Regions from separate parts of the Streptomyces sp. NPDC097107 genome, predicted to be linked through region 1. Evidence: riboswitches for the same ligand, from Rfam matches in the RefSeq annotation. Region 1 holds a riboswitch; the other holds the start of a gene.

The links. Region 1 has a riboswitch for S-adenosylmethionine ahead of ACIQ1J_RS01980 (aminotransferase class V-fold PLP-dependent enzyme). Riboswitches for the same ligand answer to the same signal wherever they lie in the genome.
Region 2: linked by a shared signal. The riboswitch ahead of thrC (threonine synthase) and the one ahead of ACIQ1J_RS01980 (aminotransferase class V-fold PLP-dependent enzyme) in region 1 are both predicted to bind S-adenosylmethionine.

The regions. Positions count from the first base shown of each region.
Region 1 is NZ_JBIWEF010000001.1:416,621-424,449, reverse strand. Features, by position in the region: gene ACIQ1J_RS01990 (cytochrome bc complex cytochrome b subunit) at 1-1,221, shown strand, start outside; gene trpD (anthranilate phosphoribosyltransferase) at 1,353-2,417, shown strand; SAM riboswitch class IV at 2,590-2,706, shown strand; gene ACIQ1J_RS01980 (aminotransferase class V-fold PLP-dependent enzyme) at 2,853-4,301, shown strand; gene ACIQ1J_RS01975 (glycerate kinase) at 4,190-5,458, opposite strand; gene ACIQ1J_RS01970 (SLC13 family permease) at 5,776-7,191, opposite strand; gene ACIQ1J_RS01965 (response regulator transcription factor) at 7,289-7,829, opposite strand, start outside.
Region 2 is NZ_JBIWEF010000004.1:158,665-166,493, reverse strand. Features, by position in the region: gene ACIQ1J_RS10925 (ATP-binding cassette domain-containing protein) at 1-789, shown strand, start outside; gene ACIQ1J_RS10920 (ABC transporter permease) at 786-1,577, shown strand; gene groL (chaperonin GroEL) at 1,691-3,316, opposite strand; gene ACIQ1J_RS10910 (cold-shock protein) at 3,610-3,813, opposite strand; gene ACIQ1J_RS10905 (MoaD/ThiS family protein) at 4,252-4,527, opposite strand; gene thrC (threonine synthase) at 4,524-5,825, opposite strand; SAM riboswitch class I at 5,844-5,991, opposite strand; gene ACIQ1J_RS10895 (glucosyl-3-phosphoglycerate synthase) at 6,126-7,070, shown strand; gene ACIQ1J_RS10890 (hypothetical protein) at 7,074-7,223, opposite strand; gene ACIQ1J_RS10885 (trehalose-6-phosphate synthase) at 7,313-7,829, shown strand, end outside.

The DNA.
Region 1 (7,829 bases):
GGCGCGTTCCGCAAGCCGCGTGAGATCAACTGGCTGTTCGGCTTCCTGCTGTTCGTCCTCGGCATGTTCACCGGCTTCACCGGCTACTCGCTGCCGGACGACCTGCTCTCGGGCACCGGTATCCGCTTCATGGAGGGCGCGATCCTGTCCGTGCCGATCGTCGGCACGTACATCTCGTTCTTCCTCTTCGGCGGGGAGTTCCCCGGCCACGACTTCGTGGCCCGGTTCTACTCGATCCACATCCTGCTGCTGCCGGGCATCATGCTCGGCCTGGTGGTCGCCCACCTGATCCTGGTCTTCTACCACAAGCACACGCAGTTCGCGGGTCCCGGCAAGACCAACAAGAACGTCGTCGGCATGCCGTTGCTGCCGGTGTACATGGCCAAGGCCGGAGGCTTCTTCTTCCTGGTCTTCGGTGTGATCGCCGCCATCTCGGCCATCGCCACGATCAACCCGATCTGGGCCATCGGCCCCTACCGGCCGGACATGGTCTCCACCGGAGCCCAGCCCGACTGGTACATGGGCTTCTCCGAGGGCCTGATCCGTGTGATGCCGGGCTGGGAGATCAACTTCTGGGGTCACACGCTCGTCCTGGGCGTGTTCGTCCCGCTGATGATCTTCCCGCTGGTCCTGGTCGCGATCGCGGTCTACCCGTTCATCGAGTCCTGGGTCACCGGCGACAAGCGCGAGCACCACATCCTGGACCGCCCGCGCAACGCCCCGACCCGGACCGCCTTCGGTGTCGCCTGGATCACCTGGTACATGGTGCTGCTGATCGGCGGCGGCAACGACCTGTGGGCCACGCACTTCCACCTGTCGATCAACGCGATCACCTGGTTCGTCCGCATCGGGTTCTTCGTCGCCCCGGTCGTCGCGTTCATCGTCACCAAGCGGATCTGCCTCGGCCTCCAGCGCCGGGACAAGGACAAGGTGCTGCACGGCCGCGAGTCGGGCATCATCAAGCGCCTGCCGCACGGTGAGTTCATCGAGGTGCACGAGCCGCTCAGCCAGGAGCAGCTGCACACGCTCACCGCGCACGAGCAGTACAAGCCGGCCGAGATCGGCCCGGAGGTCGACGAGAACGGCGTCCGGCGCAAGGTGAAGCGCACGGAGAAGCTCCGCGCCAAGCTGAGCAAGGGCTACTACGGCGAGGAGTCGCAGATTCCGAAGCCGACCGCCGAGGAGTACAAGGAGATCACGAGCGGCCACGGCCACCACTGACCCTCCAGCGTCGCCACACCACGGTCGAAGGGCCCCGTCCGTTCCGCGGACGGGGCCCTTCGCCGTGCCCGGGGCTGGATAGGGTGGGACCACACTCCCTTTCCGCGATACACACGATTCAGGAGCGGCTCATGAGCGCTGTGACCCCCGCTGGAGGCGACACCGCGGCGGGCCGCTCCTGGCCCGCCCTGCTGAACGGACTCCTGGACGGCCGGGACCTCTCCGCGGACGACACCGCCTGGGCGCTGGACGTGATCATGCGCGGCGAGGCGACCGACGCCCAGATCGCGGGCTTCGCGGTGGCGCTCAGGTCCAAGGGCGAGACCGTCGAGGAGATCTCCGGCCTCGTCCGCACCATGTACGCCCACGCCAACGTGATCGAGGTGCCGGGGGAGACGGTCGACATCGTCGGCACCGGCGGCGACGGCGCCAAGACGGTCAACATCTCCACCATGTCGGCGATCGTCGTGGCCGGTACCGGCGCCAAGGTCGTCAAGCACGGCAACCGGGCCGCCTCCTCGGCGTCCGGGGCCTCCGACGTCCTGGAGAAGCTCGGGGTCAACCTGGAGCTGACGCCGAAGCGGGTGGCGGAGGTCGCCGAGGAGGCCGGCATCACCTTCTGCTTCGCCGTGAAGTTCCACCCGGCGCTGCGCCATGTGGCGGCGGCGCGCGGTCAGCTGGGCATCCGCACCGTGTTCAACTTCCTGGGTCCGCTGACCAACCCCGCCAGGGTGAAGGCCCAGGCGATCGGGGTCGCCCATGCCCGGATGGCGCCGATCATCGCCGGTGTCTTCGCCGAACGCGGCCACTCGTCCCTGGTCTTCCGGGGCGACGACGGCCTCGACGAGCTGACCACGACGGCCACCTCCCGGGTGTGGGTCGTGCGGGACGGCCGGGTGACCGAGGAGACCTTCGACCCGCGGGACGTCGGCCTCGAACTCGTGCCGGTCCAGGCGCTGCGCGGCGCCGACGCCTCCTACAACGCCGACGTCGCCCGCCGCCTGCTGGCCGGGGAGACGGGCCCCGTACGGGACGCGGTGCTGCTGAACTCGGCGGCCGCCCTGGTGGCCCTGGAGCCCGGCGAGGAACCACTGGCCGAGCAGATCAGGGCCGGCATGGACCGGGCGGCCGAGGCGATCGACTCGGGAGCCGCCAAGGGCGCCCTGGACCGCTGGGTGGCCGCGAGCCACGCGTAGCGCTCACGGGTGACGTTCGGATCGGGCCGGCTCCGGGCAGCGGCGCCTTGCGACTGGCCCCGCGACCCCGGCAGGATCCGAACGACACCCCCTGGGCCCCGTGGTGTGACGTGCGTCCCGCGATCCGGACTCGGGTTGCGGGGCGTCGATCTTTTCCCTAGGTTTTTCGTCAGGTCATGAGTGACAGTCATGAGGCCCCGGCCGACTGTCCGGCAACCCTCCGTCCGTGGCGGGGTGCCCCGGGTGAAGACCAGGCCGTGGACAGCAAGGTTCACGGCAAGCGCGGACCCCTCGCGAAACCAGGGGTCCTGGGTCGTCCGAGGGAGTCTCCCGTGAACCAGCGAATGCGATAGGGCCGCAGAGCCCCGCCTCCGCACACCTTCTTCTTCTCTTTCACAGCGCCCGTCCTCGCGCTGGTCCTCACGGGAGTCCGCCATGTCCGTACCCACCGCTGTCGCCACCCCGCTGCCCGTTCTCGGCCGCGATGTCACCGTCCCGCTCGTCACCGGCGGGGAGGTCACCTACGCCGCGCTCGACTACGCCGCCAGCGCGCCCGCGCTCCAGCGGGTCTGGGACGACGTGGCGGCCTACGCCCCCTACTACGGCAGCGTGCACCGCGGGGCCGGGTACCTGTCGCAGCTGTCGACCGACCTGTTCGAGAACGCCCGGGAGACCGTCGCCGAGTTCCTCGGATGCCGGGACGGGGACCAGGTCGTGTTCACCCGGTCCACCACCGACTCCCTCAACCTGCTCGCCGCCGCGCTGCCCGCCGGCTGCCGGGTCTTCGTCTTCGAGACCGAGCACCACGCCTCGCTGCTGCCCTGGGGGACCCCCCACGCCGCAGGGCGTAGGGGGAGGGGCGCCGACGTGACCTACCTGGACGCCCCGCGCACCCCGGCGCAGGCCGTCGAGACCCTGGAGCGCGCCCTCGCCGCCCGCGAGCCCTACGGGCCCGCCCTGGTCTGTGTCACCGGCGCCTCCAACGTCACCGGCGAGCTGTGGCCGGTGCGTGAACTGGCCGCCGCGGCGCACGCGCACGGCGCCCGGATCGTCCTGGACGCCGCGCAGCTCGCCCCGCACCACCCCGTTTCCGTGGCCGACCTGGACGTCGACTGGGTCGCCTTCTCCGGGCACAAGCTGTACGCCCCCTTCGGCTCCGGTGTGCTGGCCGGCCGGGCGGACTGGCTGCGCCGGGCGGAGCCGTACCTCGCCGGCGGCGGCGCCAGCCGCAGGGTCACCCGGCGCGCCGGCGGCGGCGTGGAGGTGGAGTGGCACGACAGCGCCGCGCGGCACGAGGCCGGGTCGCCCAACGTCATCGGCGCCTACGCGATCGCCTCCGCCTGCAAGGCCCTCACCGAGGCCGGGTTCGACGCGCTGGTCGCCCGCGAGGAGTACCTGATCGGGAAGGTGCGGGACGGGCTCGCCGAGGTGCCCGAGGTGCGGATCCTCTCCCTCTTCGGCGACGACGCCTCTCGCGTCGGCGTGCTGTCCTTCGTCGTCGAGGGCTGGAACAGCTCGCACTTCGCCGCCGCGCTCTCCGCCGAGTACGGCATCGGGGTGCGTGACGGCCTGTTCTGCGCGCACCCGCTGGTGCGCACCCTGCTCGGCAGCGCCCCACAGGCGCAGGGCGAGTGCGGCGCCCCCGAGGCGGCGCCGGGGGAGAAGTCCCTCAACGCCATCCGCGTGAGCTTCGGCGCGGGCACTCCGGACGAGCACGTCGAGCGGTTCGTGAACGCCGTCAAGGAGCTGGTGAACGAGGGCGCCCGGTGGAACTACCGGGCCGAGGACGGGCGTTGCGTGCCCGACCCGTCCGCCGCCGGCACCGCGGCCGCCGGCACCGCGGCCGCCGCCGCCGGCACCGCGGCCGCCGGCACCGGCGCCTGACCCGGCAGCCGCGACCCCAGCAGGATCATCCGCAGCGCCCGCTCCGTGGCGTCCGTGAGGAGTTCGGCGGCGCGCAGCAGCGCGTCCGCCAGGGCCATCGGCGCCGGCATGATGCCGTGGCAGGCGTCCACCCCCGGCACCTCGTGCGCGCCCTCGCCGAGCGTGCCGGCCAGGGCGAGGACGGGACGGCCGTGGAGCTTGGCGCGGCGGGCGACCTCGGCCGGGACCTTGCCGCGCGGCGTCTGGTGGTCCAGGGCGCCCTCGGCGGTGAGTACCAGGTCGGCGCGGGCGAGGCGGGCGTCCAGGTCGAGGTGGCCGAGGAGCACGTCGAAGCGGGGCAGCAGCCGGCCGCCGACGGCGGCGAGCCCAGAGCCCAGCCCGCCGGAGGCGCCGGTACCGGGGCCGTGGCGCAGGTCGGTGCCGATGACACCGAGGTCCCGGGTCAGGACACGCGCCCAGTTCTCCAGCCCGGCCGACAACTCCTCGACCTGCGCGGGCGTCGCCCCCTTCTGCGGGCCGAACACCCGGGCCACGCCCCGATCGCCGCACAGCACGTTGAACGGATTGCAGGCGACGAGCAGCTCGGTGTCCTTCAGCCGGGCGTCGAGGCCGGACGGGTCGACGCGGGCGAGGCGGCTCAGCTCCCGGCCGCCGGGCGGGAGTTCGAAGCCGTCCGCGTCCAGCAGCCGGGCCCCGAGTGCCTGGAGCGCGCCCGCGCCACCGTCCGACGTACCCGAGTCGCCGCAGCCGACCAGGATGCGCCGCACCCCGGTGTCCAGCGCGGCGCGGATCAGCTCGCCGACGCCGTACGTCGTCGTGGCGCCCGGGTCGCGCAGGGCGCGGGGGACCAGGGAGAGGCCCGCGACGGCCGCCATCTCCACCACCGCCGTGTCCCGGGCGCCGAGCAGCGCGAAGTGCGTGCCGACGGGTTCGCCGACCGGGCCGGTGGCGGCCAGCGCCACCAGCCGCCCGCCGGTCGCGGCGGCCAGCGCGACGGCCGTGCCCTCGCCGCCGTCCACCAGCGGGATGCGGTCGATCTCGGCGTCCGGCAGGACCCGGCGGACACCCTCGGTGATGGCGTCGGCGGCGGCCTGCGCGGACAGGGACTCCTTGAAGCCGCTGGGAGCCACGACGACACGGTTCAGCAGCGAGGGCATGGCGGGCATGGCGGGCGCGGCGGGTACGGAGGGCGCGGCGGGTACGGCGGGCGCGGCGGGTACGGAGGACGTGGCGGGTACGGCGGGTACGGAGGACGTGGCGGGTTCGGAGGGCGTGGCGGGTTCGGAGGGCGTGGCGGGTACGGAGGGCGCGGCGGGTACGGAGGACGTGGCGGGTACGGAGGACGTGGCGGGTACGGAAGGCGCGGCGGGTACGGAAGGCGCGGCGGGTACGGAGGACGCGGCGGGCACGGAGGACGCGGCGGGTACGGAAGACACGGCGGGCATGGAGGACGTGGCGGACATGGCGGGCTCCTTCAACGGGTCACGGGTACGCCGAGCAGCGGCCAGACGGCGGCGGCGAAGAACAGCACGAGGGCGGCGGTCAGCGGTGCCAGGAAGGCGGACAGCCGCAGGAGGTCGCGTGGGGTGTAGGTGGGGGTGCCGGGGATGTCGGAGAAGAGCGTGACCGGCTTGGCGGAGGCCGGGAGCGTGTGGCAGAAACCGGCGGCGGCGGTGGAGGCGAGCGCGGCGGCGACCGGGTTGACCCCGACGCCCACGGCCGCGGCGATCACCAGCGGGACCAGGACGGAGGAGCGGGCCGAGCGGGACTGGAGGACCAGGTGGGCCGCCGTGCTCACCGCCACCACGCCCCCGAGGAAGACGGCCGGCGCGACGTGCGCGGGCAGCCCCGACACCAGCCATTTCGCCGCGCCGGAGTCGGCGAGCGCGACACCCATCGCCATGGTCGCCGCCATGAACAGCAGCAGCGACCAGGGCACGGTCTTCAGCGCGTCCTTGAGCCGCACCGTGCCGAGCGCGGGGGAGGAGGCGACGACCGCCCCGATCAGCGCCACCACCGCGGGCGACACATGGTGCAGGGGCTCGCTGCACCACAGGGCCACCACCGTGGCCAGCAGCGCGGCGCAGCGCTTCTCCGCCTGCGTCCAGGGACCGGTGACCGGACTCTCGGTGTGCCGCTGTATCTCCTCGGCGGTGATACGGACCGGGCCCTCGCGGTCCGCGCGCCGGGTCGTCGTCAACAGCACCGTCTCGGCGGCCAGATGGGAGGAGGCCACCGCCAGCGGCAGGCCGAGCAGCAGCCACTGGGTGAACCCGATCCGGTCGCCGGTCGCCTCCCACAGCACCGACACGGTGATCAGATGCGCGCCCGCGCCGATCAGGGTCGCCACCGCCGACAGCAGGATCACGGTCGGGAACAGCAGCGCGAGCATCACGACCAGTCGCTTCCGGTCGGCCAGGGCCTTGGCGAGGGCCAGGAACACCGGCAGCGCCAGCGCCGCCCGGCCCGACGTGGCCGGCACCGCGAACGCCGTCACGACCAGCGCGGCCGTCGTCAGATGCACCAACTGCCGCACGCTGCGCGCCCCGCCGACCAGGAACGCCGCCGCCCGCCCCGCGAGCCCGGTCCGGGCCACCGCCGCCGCCAGCACGAAGGCGCAGATCAGCAGCCACACCGTGTCGTCGCCGAGGGTGCCGAAGAGGGTGTCGCTGCTGATCACGCCGGTCGCGGTCAGCGCGAGTCCGGCGCCCAGCGCGATGTACGTGTCGTCGATCGGCGTGCCGATCCAGGCGCAGGTGGCCAGCGCGAACACGGCGAGGGTGAGGCGCGCGTCACCGCCGAGGGCGGGGAAGTTCGCGGGTACCGCGAGCAGCGCGCACAGGGACAGCGCCACGCAGAGGGCCGCCGCCAGGCGGAGGTTCAACGTCACGTCGTCGAGGGTTCTCCCGGGCGGTGAGCCCTCAATGAGTCCGACATGAAGGAAACTTCACACAAAAACCGGTCGGCCCGTCGGTGGGCCGGGTGCGTCAGCCCGGCAGCCGGTACCCCATGCCCCGTACCGTCTCCACCCGTTGCGCCCCCAGCTTCTTGCGCAGCGCCCGCACGTAGACGTCCACGATGTTGGAGCCGGGGTCGAAGTCGTAGCCCCACACGTGGGAGAGGATCTGCTCCCGCGACAGGACCTGTCCCGGATGCCGCAGGAACAGCTCCAGCAGCACGAACTCACGCGCCGTCAGGTCCACGGTCCGCTGCGCGGCACGGGCGCGGCGGGTCCGCAGGTCCAGGGAGAGGTCGCCGGACCTGAGCACCGTCACCTCCGGTGCCCTGGCCGCCGTACGCAGCCGCAGTCGTACCCGGGCGAGCAGTTCCTCGAAGCGGAACGGCTTGGTCATCCAGTCGTCGGCGCCGCCCTCCAGGCCGGCCACCGTGTCCCGTACGGAGTCCCGGGCGGTCAGCACGATCACCGGGGTCGTCACCCGGGACTCGCGCAGCTCGCGCAGGACCGTGAAGCCGTCCCGGCCGGGCAGTCCGATGTCCAGGACGACCAGGTCGAAGCCGCCGGTGAGG
Region 2 (7,829 bases), on a different contig from region 1:
ACCGCCGACGGCGGCCACGCCCAGGTCGCCGGCCACGACCTCGCCGCCGACCCGCAGGCGGTCCGGGCCGCGATCGGTGTCACCGGGCAGTTCTCCGCCGTCGACGGCCTGATCACCGGCGAGGAGAACATGCTCCTCATGGCCGACCTGCACCACCTCCCCAAGCAGGAGGGACGACGGACCGCCGCCGAACTGCTGGCACGCTTCGACCTCACCGAGGCGGCCAAGAAGCCCGCCGCCACCTACTCCGGCGGCATGAAACGCCGCCTCGACATCGCCATGACCCTCGTCAACAAACCCCGCATCATCTTCCTCGACGAACCCACCACCGGCCTCGACCCCCGCTCCCGCCACAACATGTGGCAGATCATCCGCGAACTCGTCACCGGCGGCGTCACCGTCTTCCTCACCACCCAGTACCTCGAAGAAGCCGACCAGCTCGCCGACCGCATCGCCGTACTCAACGACGGCCGAATCGCCGCCCAGGGAAGCGCCGAGGAACTGAAACGGCTCATCCCCGGCGGACACATCCGGCTCCGCTTCACCGACCCGGCCGCCTACCAGCGCGCCGCCTCCGCACTGGACGACGTCACCCGCGACGACGAGGCACTGGCACTGCGGCTCCCCAGCGACGGCAGCCAGCGCGAACTGCGCACCCTCCTCGACCGGCTGGACTCCACCGGCGTCGACGCCGACGAACTGACCGTGCACACCCCCGACCTCGACGACGTGTTCTTCGCCCTGACCGGCCCCGCCACCCCCAACCAGCCCAAGGAAGCCCTCCGATGAGCTCCCTCTCCCTCGCCGTACGCGACTCCTCCACCATGCTGCGCCGCAACCTGCTCCACGCCCGGCGCTACCCGTCCCTCACCCTGAACCTGCTGCTCACGCCGGTCATGCTGCTACTGCTCTTCGTCTACATCTTCGGCGACGTGATGAGCACGGGCATCACCGGCGGCGGTGCCGACCGCTCCGACTACATCGCCTACCTGGTGCCGGGCCTCTTGCTGATGACCATCGGCAGCACCACGATCGGCACCGCCGTGTCCGTCTCCATGGACATGACCGAGGGCATCATCGCCCGCTTCCGCACCATGGCGATCCACCGCGGCTCCGTACTCATCGGACACGTCATCGGCAGCGTGCTCCAGTCCGTCATGAGCGTGGTCCTCGTGGGCGCCGTCGCCGTGGCCATCGGCTTCCGCTCCACCGACGCCACCGCCCTGGAATGGCTGGCCGCGTTCGGGCTCCTCGTGCTCTTCGCCACGGCACTCACCTGGATCGCCGTCGGCATGGGCATGGTCAGCCCGAACGCCGAGGCCGCCGGCAACAACGCGATGCCGATGATCCTGCTGCCGCTGCTCTCCAGCGCCTTCGTCCCGGTCGACGCGATGCCGGGCTGGTTCCAGCCGGTCGCCGAGTACCAGCCCTTCACCCCCGCCATCGAGACCCTGCGCGGGCTGCTGCTCGGCACCGAGATCGGCCACAACGGGTGGCTCGCGCTCGCCTGGTGCCTGGCTCTCTCCGCGCTCGGCTACTTCTGGTCGAAGGCGGTCTTCAACCGCGACCCGACGTAGCCGGGACGGGGCCGGCGGCGAGGACCCCGGACGCGCCCGAGGGCGGCACCCCCTGCCGGAACAGGGGGTGCCGCCCTCGGTACGTGAAGGACGGTTGATCAACCAGAGGCCGATCAGAAGTCCATGTCACCGCCCGGCATGCCGCCCGGGGCGCCGCCCGCGGCGGCCTTCTCCGGCTTGTCGGCGATGACGGCCTCGGTGGTGAGGAACAGCGCGGCGATGGAGGCGGCGTTCTGCAGGGCAGAGCGCGTCACCTTCGCCGGGTCGATGATGCCTTCGGCGATCATGTCGACGTACTCACCGGTCGCGGCGTTCAGGCCGTGGCCGACGGTCAGGTTGCGGACCTTCTCCACGACGACGCCGCCCTCGAGACCACCGTTGACGGCGATCTGCTTCAGCGGGGCCTCCAGGGCGAGCTTCACGGCGTTGGCGCCGGTCGCCTCGTCACCCGTCAGCTCCAGCTTCTCGAAGACCTGGGAGGCCTGGAGCAGGGCCACGCCACCACCGGCGACGATGCCCTCCTCGACGGCCGCCTTCGCGTTGCGAACGGCGTCCTCGATGCGGTGCTTGCGCTCCTTGAGCTCGACCTCGGTGGCGGCACCGGCCTTGATGACGGCCACGCCGCCGGCCAGCTTCGCCAGGCGCTCCTGGAGCTTCTCGCGGTCGTAGTCCGAGTCGCTGTTCTCGATCTCGGCGCGGATCTGGTTGACCCGGCCCTGGACCTGGTCGGCCGAGCCGGCGCCGTCCACGATCGTGGTCTCGTCCTTGGTGATGACGACCTTGCGCGCGCTGCCCAGGAGGTCGAGCGTGGCGTTCTCCAGCTTGAGGCCGACCTCCTCGGAGATCACCTCGCCGCCGGTGAGGATGCCGATGTCCTGGAGCATCGCCTTGCGGCGGTCGCCGAAGCCCGGGGCCTTGACGGCGACGGACTTGAAGGTGCCGCGGATCTTGTTGACGACCAGGGTCGACAGGGCCTCGCCCTCGACGTCCTCGGCGATGATCAGCAGCGGCTTGCCCGACTGCATGACCTTCTCCAGGAGCGGCAGCAGGTCCTTGACGTTGCCGATCTTGGAGTTGGCGATCAGGATGTACGGGTCGTCGAGCGACGCCTCCATACGCTCCATGTCGGTGGCGAAGTACGCCGAGATGTAGCCCTTGTCGAAGCGCATACCCTCGGTGAGCTCCAGCTCCAGACCGAAGGTCTGGGACTCCTCGACGGTGATGACGCCTTCCTTGCCGACCTTGTCCATGGCCTCGGCGATGAGCTCGCCGATCTGGGTGTCGGCGGCGGAGATGGAGGCCGTGGAGGCGATCTGCTCCTTGGTCTCGACGTCCTTCGCCTGCTCGAGCAGGGCGGCGGAGACGGCCTCGACGGCCTTCTCGATACCGCGCTTCAGGGCCATCGGGTTGGCACCGGCGGCGACGTTGCGCAGGCCTTCCTTGACCAGGGCCTGGGCGAGAACGGTCGCGGTGGTCGTACCGTCACCGGCGACGTCGTCCGTCTTCTTGGCGACTTCCTTGACCAGCTCGGCGCCGATCTTCTCGTACGGGTCCTCGAGCTCGATCTCCTTGGCGATGGAGACACCATCGTTGGTGATCGTGGGGGCGCCCCACTTCTTCTCGAGGACGACGTTGCGGCCCTTGGGGCCGAGCGTCACCTTGACGGCGTCCGCGAGCTGGTTCATGCCGCGCTCGAGGCCGCGCCGTGCCTCCTCGTCGAACGCGATGATCTTGGCCATGTGAAGTGGTCCCTCCAGGACTGGGGGTGATTCCTTCGGACCGCGCCCGCGCCCGCGACGGACGGCTCGCCTGCCTCGTGGTTCCTTCCCCACCCGGCCTGCGGGCCTCACCGACCCGGTCCTTCGTTGTCACTCTCACCTTCAGAGTGCTAACGCCAATGATTAGCACTCGACCCCTCCGAGTGCAAGCGCCTCTCGGGGATCGGCGCGGGTTCCGGGCAGACCGAAGGGCCCGCACCCCATGGGGTGCGGGCCCTTCGGAGAAGACCGCTGACTTGCCGTGGTCGCGCGTCTCAGGCGCTGAGGCGAACCATGTCGGCCTGCGGGCCCTTCTGACCCTGCGAGATCTCGAACTCGACCCGCTGGCCTTCTTCGAGGGTGCGGTAGCCGTCCATCTGAATCGCGCTGTAGTGGACGAAAACATCCGCACCACCGTCGACCGCGATGAAGCCGTACCCCTTCTCCGCGTTGAACCACTTGACGGTGCCCTGAGCCATGCCTAACTCCCCTATTACTGGCCCTTGCACAGATCCGCACTTCGCGGACCCGGGTCAGACCTCACCCCCCACGACCGGGGGCGTGCGCCGGAACGCGTCGACCGCGGCTGAATGTATCTGTCCAACTGCCGTCTGCAACAGGTCAATCGGACGAGAAATCTGGACGCACCCGGTCCGGAATGTGGCAAGAATTCGCCTGAATTCGGGTCAAGTCGGGGCACACAAAAGGAACAAAAGCCGCGAAACACGCCCACACTTTGGCTACATCTGGTCGGACGGGCGGCAGGGATTCCGGGTTCCCGATCTTCCGATCGGGAGCGCGTTCCCCAACTCTACCGCGCTCAACCACATGGAATTGCCCCCTCCGCTTCTCTCACGGAGGGGGCAATTCGATGAACGGAGCGTTACCGCAATTACCGGAGGTAATCGAGGGGCGGGTCAGCCGCCGGCGACCGCCGGGATGATGGAGACGCCGGCGCCCTCCGGGGTCGCGGTCTCCAGGCCCTGCTCGAAGCGGACGTCGTCGTCGTTGACGTAGACGTTGACGAAGCGACGCAGCTTCCCCTGGTCGTCCAGGACACGGGCGGCGATACCGGTGTGGTTCTTCTCCAGGTCGGCGATGACCTCACCGAGGTTCGCGCCGTCGGCGGCGACCTCGGCCTTGCCGCCGGTGTAGGTGCGCAGGATGGTCGGGATGCGAACGGTCACGCTCATGCGAGGCCAGCCTCTCGGAAGGAGTCCAGGTTCGGGCGGATGGTGGCGGTGAGGCCGGTGCCGGCCACCGCGTCGAGGGTCTTCAGGCCGTCGCCGGTGTTGAGGACGACGGTGGTGAGGGACGGGTCCAGGACGCCGTCCTCGATCAGCTTCTTCGTGACGCCGACCGTCACGCCGCCCGCCGTCTCCGCGAAGATGCCCTCCGTGCGGGCCAGCAGCTTGATCGCGTCCACGACCTGCTCGTCGGTCACGTCCTCCACGGCGCCGCCGGTGCGGCGCGCGATGTCGAGGACGTAGGGGCCGTCGGCCGGGTTGCCGATCGCCAGGGACTTGGCGATGGTGTCCGGCTTCTGCGGGCGTACGACGTCGTGGCCGGCCTTGTACGCGGTGGACACCGGCGAGCAGCCCTCGGCCTGGGCGCCGAAGATCTTGTACGGCTTGTCCTCGACCAGACCGAGCTTGATCAGCTCCTGAAGACCCTTGTCGATCTTCGTGAGCTGGGAGCCGGAGGCGATCGGGACGACGAGCTGGTCGGGCAGCCGCCAGCCGAGCTGCTCGCAGATCTCGTACGCGAGGGTCTTGGAACCCTCCGCGTAGTACGGCCGCAGGTTGACGTTGACGAAGCCCCAGCCCTCACCCGCCGAGTCGCCGATCAGCTCGGAGCAGAAGCGGTTCACGTCGTCGTAGTTGCCCTCGATGCCGACCAGCTCACCGCCGTAGACGGCGGCCATGACGACCTTGCCCTGCTCCAGGTCGTGCGGGATGAACACGCAGGAGCGGAAGCCGGCGCGGGCGGCGGCGGCGCCGACGGCACCCGCGAGGTTGCCGGTGGAGGAGCAGGACAGGGTGGTGAAGCCGAAGGCGCGGGCGGCCTCGATCGCCTGCGCGACGACGCGGTCCTTGAAGGAGTGCGTCGGGTTGCCGGAGTCGTCCTTGACGTACAGACCGCCGGTGACACCCAGCTCGCGGGCCAGGTTGTCGGCCTTGACCAGCTTGGTCCAGCCCGGGTTGATGTTCGGCTTGTCCGCCACGTCGGCGGGGACGGGCAGCAGCGGGGCGTAACGCCAGATGTTCGCGGGGCCCGCTTCGATCCGCTTGCGCAGTTCCTCGGTGTCGTACGCCGAGAAGTCGTAGGCGATCTCGAGCGGGCCGAAACACTCCTCGCAGGCGAAGACCGGGCCGAGCGGTACGCGATGACCGCACTCGCGGCAGGTGAGCGCCGCGGCGGGACCCAGGTCGACCGGGGAAGCGGGGGAAGCGGTGGTGTCGGTGGTGCTTTCGACAGTCTGCACAGCCATGTGAGGCGAGGCCCTTTCTCCTCATCTTCCTCACGACGCATCTCGCCGTGAGACGGATTTGGCACCTTCCCTAGCCGGGAGCCTCGCCACGTCCGCGTGACAAGAACCGACTGGAGGGTTGCCGGGGCTTCAACGGGCCGTATCCCTCTGCCCCTCTGGATGAGCGGTCTTCAGTTGTTGTTCGCGCGGCGACCCCGGCATGCGATGGTCACCCGCGTTGTTCAAGACTGTAACCGACGTCCATCGCTGTCGAGATAGTCGTCCGAACCGCGAGATGGATCACAGAGGGAGCCGGAGACCGTGCTGGAAGAAGTCGAGCGCTGGCTGAGCGCACGCTCCTGGTCCGTGGGGGACCGGCCGATCCAGCAGCTCATGGCCGCCAAGCACGCCACCGGGCAGTCGGTCAGCGTGGTGCTCCCCGCACTCGACGAGGAGGCGACCGTCGGCGGCATCGTCTCGGTGATCCGCCGGGAGCTGATGCTGCGGGTGCCGCTCGTGGACGAGCTGGTGGTCGTGGACTCCGGGTCGAGGGACCGTACGTCGGCGGTGGCCGCGGCGGCGGGCGCCCGTGTCGTGCACCGCGACACGATCCTCCCCCGTGTCCCCGCCGTGCCGGGCAAGGGCGAGGTGCTGTGGCGCTCGCTGCTGGTGACCGGCGGCGACATCGTCTGCTTCGTCGACGCGGACCTGCGCGAGTTCTCGGCAGACTTCGTGTCCGGGATCGTCGGCCCGCTGCTCACCGAGCCGGACGTGCACCTCGTGAAGGCCATGTACGACCGGCCCCTCGGCGCCGCTCCCGGCCAGGGCGGCCGGGTCACGGAACTCATGGCCCGTCCGCTGCTCAACATGCACTGGCCGCAGCTGGCCGGCTTCGTCCAGCCGCTCGGCGGCGAGTACGCGGCCCGCCGCTCCCTCCTCGAACGGCTCCCCTTCCCCGTCGGCTACGGAGTCGAGCTGGGCATGCTGGTCGACGCCCTGCACCTGGTGGGCCTGGACGCCCTCGCGCAGGTCGACGTCGGCGTCCGCAAGCACCGGCACCAGGACGGCCAGGCACTGGGCCGCATGTCCGCCGCCATCTACCGCACCGCCCAGCTCCGGCTGGCCCGCGGCCACCTGGTCCGGCCGTCCCTCATCCAGTTCGAGCGGGGCGCCGACGGCTTCGAGCCGCGCACGTACTCCGTGGACACCGAGGAACGGCCCCCGATGACGGAGATCGCGGAGTACGCGGCCCGGAAGGCGGCGTGAGCGTCAGCCGGGCACGCCGTCCGACCAGCGCCAGGTGCCGCCGGAGTCCGGCTCGCAGGTCAGGTACTCACCGCCTGGGCCGCCGGTTCCGGAGCCGGTGCCGCCTCCGGGTCCGGTGCCGGGGTGGCGGCGGCGGTGGCCGAGGCCGGTCACACCGTCCGCACAAGACGCGTGACGCAATCGATGCGGATGTGCCGCCCGACCACGTTTGAGGGTTTCGGGGCCGGGCTAGGTTGAGGCGTATGGCTTCAAGCTTCGGTGCTGCTCAGGTGCTGGTCGCCTCCAACAGGGGGCCGGTCTCGTACGAGGTGCGGGAGGACGGTTCGCTGCACGCCAAACGCGGCGGTGGCGGGCTGGTCTCCGGACTGTCGGCCATCGGGCCGGACGCGGGGGCGCTGTGGGTGTGCTCCGCGTTGAGCGACGGCGACCGCGAGGCGGTACGGCGCGGGGCCGGCGAGGACGGCGTACGGATGCTGGACGTACCGGCCGACGTGCACGCGGACGCGTACAACGGCATCGCCAACTCCGTGCTGTGGTTCGTGCACCACATGCTCTACCAGACCCCGCTGGAGCCGGTCTTCGACGCGGAGTTCCGGCGGCAGTGGGCCTCCTACGAGGCGTACAACCGGGCCTTCGCCGAGGCGCTGGCCGAGGAGGCGGCCGAAGGCGCGGTCGCGATCGTGCAGGACTACCACCTGACGCTGGTGCCGGGGATGCTGCGGGAGCTGCGGCCGGACCTCAGGATCGGCCACTTCTCGC